2 regions of the Streptomyces altiplanensis genome follow, and region 1 is predicted to be linked to the other one. Evidence: riboswitches for the same ligand, from Rfam matches in the RefSeq annotation. Region 1 holds a riboswitch; the other holds the start of a gene.

Region 1 (3,933 bases):
GTGGAAGACGGGGTGCGTGAGGACCTCGTCGGTCCGCAGCAGACCCTCGGGCAGCGCGTCGGCCGCCTGCGCGTCGAGCGCCTCGATGTCGGCGTCGACCCCGAAGGCCGCCCAGACCGCGGCGATCTGCGCGCGGCCCGTCGTCTCGTCGCAGGCCATGGAGACGTGGTCGGCATCGGCCAGGTACAGGTTGACCCCGCCCTCACGGGCCGCGGCGACGACGTCGGCCGCCCTGCCCGGGACCCGCGCGGTCAGCGTGTCGAAGTACGAGCCGTGCACGACCTCGACCCCGCCGGCCCGCAGGCCCTCGGCGAGCAGCGTCGCGTAGCGGTGCGTGCGGCGCGCGATGCCGCGCAGCCCGTCGGGGCCGTGGTAGACGGCGTACATCCCGGCCATGACCGCGAGCAGCACCTGCGCGGTGCAGATGTTGCTGGTGGCCTTCTCCCGGCGGATGTGCTGCTCACGCGTCTGGAGCGCCAGCCGGTACGCCTTGTTGCCGTCGGCGTCTACGGAGACACCCACGAGCCGCCCCGGCAGGCTGCGCGCGAACTTCTCGCGTACGGCCATGAACCCGGCGTGCGGGCCGCCGAAGCCCATCGGGACGCCGAAGCGCTGGGTGGTGCCCACCGCGATGTCCGCGCCGAGCTCGCCGGGCGAGGTCAGCAGCGTCAGCGCCAGCAGGTCGGCGGCGACGGTGACGATCGCACCGAGCTCGTGCGCCTGCTCGATGACGGGCTTGATGTCCCGTACGGCGCCCGAGGCGCCCGGGTACTGAAGCAGCACACCGAAGACACCACGCTCGGCGGCCTCGGCCGGAATGCCTCCGGACAGATCAGCGACGACGACGTCGACCCCGGTCGGCTCCGCACGCGTCCGGATGACGGCCACGGTCTGCGGCAGCGTGTCCGAGTCGATCAGGAAGACGCCGTTCTTGACCTTGCCGACGCGGCGCGAGAGCGCCATGGCCTCGGCGGCCGCGGTGCCCTCGTCGAGCAGCGAGGCGCCCGAGGTCGGCAGACCGGTCAGGTCGGCGACCATCGTCTGGAAGTTGAGCAGCGCCTCCAGGCGGCCCTGCGAGATCTCCGGCTGGTAGGGCGTGTACGCCGTGTACCAGGCCGGGTTCTCCATGACGTTGCGCAGGATCACCGGCGGCGTGAAGGTGCCGTAGTAGCCGAGCCCGATCATCGGGGCGAGCACCTGGTTGCGGTCCGCGAGCGTACGCAGCTCGGCCAGGACCTCGGCCTCCGTGCGGGCGTCGGGCAGCCCGAGCGCCTCGGCGCTCTTGATGACGTCCGGCACCGCGGCCGCGGTCAGCTCGTCGAGCGAGCCGTAACCGACCTGGGCGAGCATCTTGGCCTGAGCTCCGGCATCGGGCCCGATGTGGCGCTGCTCGAAGGGGATGCCACGCTCAAGCTGTGAGAGCGGAATGCGGTTTGCGGTCATCTGCGGAAGGCCTCCTGGTCTGACGCGACCTGCGAGGGGCACCACGGCACGGGTACCCGGACGGCCTCCCCCTCTGTCATCTCAACCTGAGAGCTTCACCGGAAGACCGTACGGACGTCGCTGACGCCGAGGGTCGTTCCGGCTTTCACCGTCGGTGAGGAAGGGAGCCGCAACAGGTGCTGTGCTCTTCTCCAGCACATGCCCGTCCGACGCCCGCCCTGCTTTCCAGAGTGACCTCGTCCGTGCGGTACGGGGGCCTGAGAGATTCCGGGGAGGATTTGCTCCTTCGGCGTCCCCGGCATGTTCACCGGAGACTCTCCCGCACGGGGTCAGCAGCCATTTGCCAGCCTACCAGCGAGCCTCGTCGCGGATCCCTCGAGTGGCCGAGTCCACAGTTGTGCACTTTCGTAGGGTCTTACGGAGCAGCTGCGATCAGTTGGAGGGACCGTGCAGACCGACATCGATCCGCGCAGTCTGATCGGCCGCAAGGCGTTCGACCGCAACGGCAACAAGATCGGAACGGTGGACGAGGTGTACCTCGACGACGCCACGGGAGTGCCCGAATGGGCAGCCGTACGCACCGGCCTCTTCGGCCGCGACGCCTTCGTCCCCCTGGAACCCAGCACGGTCGTGAACGACTCCCTCCGCGTCCCCTACGACCGCGCGCTGATCAAGGACGCCCCGGACTTCGGCGTCGGCCGCCACCTCTCCCCCGAGCAGGAACTCCAGCTCTACCACCACTACGGGCTCGACGTCGCCTCCCCCGCCCCCGACCGGGACTTCGGCCGGCTGGCCGGAGACGACCCCGCCTGATCCCCGGCCGCCCTCACCAGCGGGAGCGGATCCGACGGCACCAGATCCGGATCGTCCACCTTGAAGGTCCGCACCCGCCCGGGCGCCGACGTCGGCTCCTCGAACCGCACGGTGACCCTCCCGACCCCGCTGCCCTGCACCCATCCCGCTCCGTACACGGCGTGCCGCACGTCCTGCCCGGCCAGCCACCGGCGCTCCGGCGGCGCCTCGGGCACCGGCGCCCCGCCGCCGCCCGGATCCGCCTCCACGGCTTCTTCCGCCGACTGCGACTCCGCCTGCGCCCGCTCACCGGCCGCCTGGGCGAAAAGGTCCTCCTGCGTGAAGTCGGCGAGCCCGGTGACCCCCACCCCGAGCAGCCGCACCCCGCCCGTGGTGTCCACGGACTCCAGCAGCCGCCCTGCGGCCTCCCGCACCACCGCCGGGTCGTCCGTCGGCCCACGCAGCGTCTCGGAACGCGTCAGCGTCGAGAAGTCGTACCTCCGCACCTTGAGGACCACCGTCCTGCCCGACCGCCCGGCCGTCCGCAACCGCTGCACACACCGGTCGGACAGCCGGACCACTTCGGTCCTGATCCTGACCCGGTCATGCAGGTCCACCTCGAAGGTGTCCTCGACCGACACCGATTTCGCGTCCCGCTCGGCCACCACGGGCCGGTCGTCGTGCCCGACGGCCATCCGGTACAGCGAGACCCCGTGCGCCTTCCCCAGCAGCCGTACGAGCTCGTCCTCGCCCGCTTCCACCAGGTCGACGACGGCCGTCATCCCCGCCCGCCGAAGGTGCTCCCCGGTCGCAGGCCCGACCCCCGGCAGTGTCCGTACGGGCATCGGCCCCAGCAGCTCGCGCTCGGTGCCCGGCTCTATGAGCGTCAGCCCGTCCGGCTTGGCCTGCTCCGACGCGATCTTCGCGAGCATCTTGGAGCCCGCGAGCCCCACTGACCCCGTGAGCCCCGTGACCGCCCGGATGTCCGTCCGCAGCCGCTCTCCGGCCCTGCGGGCGGAGGCCGAGTCGTCGGCCACCCCGCCCGCCTCCAGGTCGACGAAGGCCTCGTCGAGGCTCAGCGGCTCCACCAGCGGGGAGAGCCGGCCGAGGAGTTCCATGACCTGTTCGCTCACGGCACGGTAGAGGGAGAAGCGCGGCATCAGATAGGCGGCGTTCGGGCACAGCCGGCGTGCCTGGGCCACCGGCATCGCGGAGTGCACCCCGAAGCGCCTGGCTTCGTACGAGGCAGTGGCGACGACCCCGCGGGTTCCGATACCGCCGACCACCACGGGCTTTCCGCGCAGACTCGGCTTCGCCGCCTGCTCTGCGGCGGCGTAGAAGGCATCCATGTCGAGATGCAGGATGGTGGGCGCGGATCTCACACCACCGATGCTGCCGTACGGCACTGACAATCGGCGGCCGGCAGCACGGCAGGAGGCCGGACCGCCCGTCAGACCGCCTTGTTGCGGCGCCGGGCGAGCTCGTCGGTGGGGTTGTGGCCCACCAGCGTCTCGCCCGTGTCGACGCGCTCGCCGTGCAGCTGGGACAGCGCGCTCTCCACGTCCCGCCAGACCACGCCCACGGCGATCCCGAACACGCCCTGCCCGCCCTGGAGAAGTTCGACGACCTCGTCGGGCGACGAGCACTCGTACACCGTCGCACCGTCACTCATGAGCGTCATCCGCTCGAGGTCCTGGA
Region 2 (3,933 bases), on a different contig from region 1:
GCGCCGGCGGTGCCCCGAGGGGCTGTTCCCCTAACCGGAGCCGCGTCCCGGCCGGGAAGCCGATCCCCGCCAGCGCCCCCGCCGCGTCCCGGTCCAGCAGCACCGCCGACGCGCAGCCGGCCGGGAGCCTGCCGCCCTCCGCGTCCCGGACCAGCCGGCCCACCGCCCGCCGGTGCCGGGCGAACGCGTAGCCCGAGACCCCGCGGCCCCGCTCCTCCTGGCCGGCCCGCGCCACCTGCGGCGTCACGTCGAGCAGCACCAGGTGCAGGGCGACGCCCCGCCGGCGGGCGTCGCGCGCCAGCCAGCGCCGCACCCAGGCGAGCGTGCCGCAGTCGTGGACCACGACGCTCCCGCCGGACCGCAGGGCGCGCCGCAGCCCGGCGTAGTGGGCGGCCCGTACGAGGGGGCGGTAGAGCGCGTACGGCAGCAGGCGCGGCATGCGCGCCTCCCACCGCTCGCGGACGTCCTGCGAGTCGATGCGGTGCACCCCCTCCGTCGCCGTACGCCGGATGAGGGTGCTCTTGCCGCTGCCGGGCAGCCCCGAGACGACCACGACGTCGCCGGCCGCGAAGGCCAGCGTCCGCGGGCTGCGCCCGGCCCGCTCGCGCAGGTCGCGGACGGTGGGCACCGGCCGGCGGGCGCTCTCCCCGGCCTGCACGCCCTGCGGTGCGGGCACCGTGCCGTGCGTGGTGCCCGCGGTCGTCACGTACGTACCGGGCCGCTGCAACGTCATCGCACTCCCCCTGTCAGGTGTCCCCGCCCTTTTCCCCACCCTTGCCCAAGAAGTGTAAAGAAAAGGTAATGCGTCACAAGTGATTTGCGTCTGTGCCGGGGTGCCGCCCGGCCGCCCCGCCGGCGGAGGATGCGTGCAATGATGTGCGCGCCAACTCCATACCGGCCGCTTGAATCCGCGCGGGAGAGTCCGAAGCACGCAGAAGCACTCCAGGAGTGCCCGGTGCCCAGGACGCCGAAGGAGCAAGTCCCTCCCTTGAATCTCTCAGGCCCCGTACCGCGCGGGCGAGGCATATCTGAAAAGCGGGCCGCCGTGTCGCGGCTCCACCCAAGGTGCAAGCCGGGACTCTCCCGGTGAACCTCTCAGGTTCCGATGACAGATGGGGAGGATTGTCCTCACCTGTCATGCCCTGCCCTGGGAGCCCCACACATGAGCAACGCCCCCCGTCACACCGCCCTCGACGCGACTCATCGTTCGCTGGGCGCGACCATGACCGACTTCGCGGGCTGGGACATGCCGCTGCGGTACGCCAGCGAGCGCGACGAGCACAACGCCGTACGGACCCGCGCGGGCCTCTTCGACCTCTCCCACATGGGCGAGATCACCGTCACCGGCCCCCAGGCCGTGAACGCCCTCGACTACGCGCTCGTCGGCAACATCGGCACGATCGGCCTCGGCCGCGCCCGCTACACCATGATCTGCCAGGAGGACGGCGGGATCCTCGACGACCTGATCGTGTACCGGCTGGCCGAAACCGAGTACATGGTGGTGGCCAACGCCGGAAACGCCCAGACCGTCCTCGACGCGATCACCGGGCGCGCGGCCGGATTCGACGCCGTCGTACGGGACGACCGTGACGCGTACGCCCTGATCGCCGTCCAGGGCCCCGAGTCCCCCGGGATCCTGAAGTCCGTCACCGACGCCGACCTCGACGGCCTGAAGTACTACGCCGGTCTGCCCGGCACCGTCGCCGGCGTCCCCGCCCTCATCGCCCGTACCGGCTACACCGGCGAGGACGGTTTCGAGCTGTTCGTGGCCCCGGCCGACGCCGAGAAGCTGTGGCAGGCGCTGACGGACGCGGGCAAGGACGCCGGTCTCGTCCCCGCCGGCCTCTCCTGCCGCGACACGCTGCGCCTCGAAGCGGGCATGCCCCTGTACGGGCACGAGCTGACCACCGCGCTGACCCCCTTCGACGCGGGTCTTGGCCGGGTCGTGAAGTTCGAGAAGGAGGGCGACTTCGTCGGCCGCGCCGCGCTCGAGGCCGCCGCCGAGCGCGCCGAGACCGCGCCGCCGCGCAAGCTGGTCGGCCTGGTCGCCGAGGGCCGCCGCGTCCCGCGCGCCGGTTTCCCCGTGGTCGCCGACGGCAGGGTCATCGGCGAGGTCACCTCGGGCGCCCCGTCCCCGACGCTCGGCAGGCCGATCGCCATGGCGTACGTCGACGCCGCGCACGCGGCGCCCGGCACCTCCGGCGTCGGCGTCGACATCCGCGGTACGCATGAGCCGTACGAGGTCGTTGCGCTGCCGTTCTACAAGCGCCAGAAGTGACCCCCCGCACAACCTTCCCGTTCACCAGCACTCCCCCGCGTACAGGAGAATTCAGGTCATGAGCAACCCCCAGCAGCTGCGTTACAGCAAGGAGCACGAGTGGCTGTCGACCGCCGAGGACGGCGTCGCGACGGTCGGTATCACGGAGTTCGCGGCCAACGCGCTCGGTGACGTCGTCTACGCCCAGCTCCCGGAGGTCGGTGACACGGTGACCGCGGGCGAGACCTGCGGCGAGCTGGAGTCGACCAAGTCGGTCAGCGACCTGTACTCCCCGGTGACCGGTGAGGTCGTCGAGTCCAACCAGGACGTCGTGGACGACCCGTCGCTGGTGAATTCCGCCCCCTTCGAGGGCGGCTGGCTCTTCAAGGTGCACGTCGCGGAGGAGCCGGCCGACCTGCTCTCCGCCGACGAGTACAACGCCTTCTCCTCCGGCAACTAAGACCTCGAACGGGACCGTGATGACGCTTCTCAACACTCCCCTCCATGAGCTCGACCCGGACGTCGCCGCCGCCGTCGACGCCGAGCTGCTCCGCCAGCAGTCCACCCTCGAAATGATCGCCTCGGAGAACTTCGCTCCGGTCGCGGTCATGGAGGCGCAGGGCTCCGTCCTCACCAACAAGTACGCAGAGGGCTACCCGGGCCGCCGCTACTACGGCGGCTGCGAGCACGTCGACGTGGTCGAGCAGATCGCCATCGACCGCATCAAGGCGCTCTTCGGCGCCGAGCACGCGAACGTACAGCCGCACTCGGGCGCCCAGGCCAACGCGGCCGCGATGTTCGCTCTGCTGAAGCCCGGCGACACGATCATGGGCCTGAACCTGGCCCACGGCGGTCACCTGACCCACGGCATGAAGATCAACTTCTCCGGCAAGCTCTACAACGTGGTCGCGTACCACGTGGACGACGCCACCGGCGAGGTCGACATGGCCGAGGTCGAGCGCCTCGCCAAGGAGTCGAAGCCGAAGCTGATCGTGGCCGGCTGGTCCGCGTACCCGCGTCAGCTGGACTTCGCCGCCTTCCGCCGCATCGCGGACGAGGTCGGCGCGTACCTCATGGTCGACATGGCGCACTTCGCCGGTCTGGTCGCCGCGGGCCTGCACCCCAACCCGGTGCCGCACGCCCACGTCGTCACCACGACCACGCACAAGACCCTCGGCGGCCCGCGCGGCGGAGTCATCCTCTCCACCGCCGAGCTCGCCAAGAAGATCAACTCGGCGGTCTTCCCCGGTCAGCAGGGCGGCCCGCTGGAGCACGTCATCGCCGCGAAGGCCGTCTCCTTCAAGGTGGCCGCGAGCGAGGAGTTCAAGGAGCGCCAGCAGCGCACCCTGGACGGCGCCCGCGTCCTGGCCGAGCGTCTGGTGCAGCCCGACGTCACCGAGCACGGCGTGTCCGTCCTCACCGGCGGCACGGACGTCCACCTGGTCCTCGTCGACCTGCGGAACTCCGAGCTCGACGGCCAGCAGGCCGAGGACCGCCTGCACGGTCTCGGCATCACGGTCAACCGCAACGCCATCCCGAACGACCCCCGGCCCCCGATGGTCACCTCGGGTCTGCGGATCGGTACGCCGGCCCTGGCCACCCGCGGCTTCCAGGCCGAGGACTTCGCCGAGGTCGCGGACATCATCGCCGAGGCGCTGAAGCCGTCGTACGACGCC

What was found. Region 1 has a riboswitch for glycine ahead of gcvP (aminomethyl-transferring glycine dehydrogenase). Riboswitches for the same ligand answer to the same signal wherever they lie in the genome.
Region 2: it holds a riboswitch for glycine, as region 1 does, so the genes downstream of both, gcvT (glycine cleavage system aminomethyltransferase GcvT) here and gcvP (aminomethyl-transferring glycine dehydrogenase) in region 1, are expected to answer to the same signal.

The regions. Positions count from the first base shown of each region.
Region 1 covers NZ_JBSFUB010000065.1:30,474-34,406, forward strand. Annotated here, with positions in the region: gene gcvP (aminomethyl-transferring glycine dehydrogenase) at 1-1,443, opposite strand, end outside; glycine riboswitch at 1,679-1,775, opposite strand; gene ACWD0Y_RS24870 (PRC-barrel domain-containing protein) at 1,891-2,256, shown strand; gene ACWD0Y_RS24875 (DNA polymerase IV) at 2,184-3,617, opposite strand; gene ACWD0Y_RS24880 (MerR family transcriptional regulator) at 3,686-3,933, opposite strand, start outside.
Region 2 covers NZ_JBSFUB010000017.1:57,104-61,036, reverse strand. Annotated here, with positions in the region: gene ACWD0Y_RS11255 (AAA family ATPase) at 1-733, opposite strand, end outside; glycine riboswitch at 904-1,022, shown strand; glycine riboswitch at 1,023-1,122, shown strand; gene gcvT (glycine cleavage system aminomethyltransferase GcvT) at 1,163-2,278, shown strand; gene gcvH (glycine cleavage system protein GcvH) at 2,337-2,717, shown strand; gene glyA (serine hydroxymethyltransferase) at 2,737-3,933, shown strand, end outside.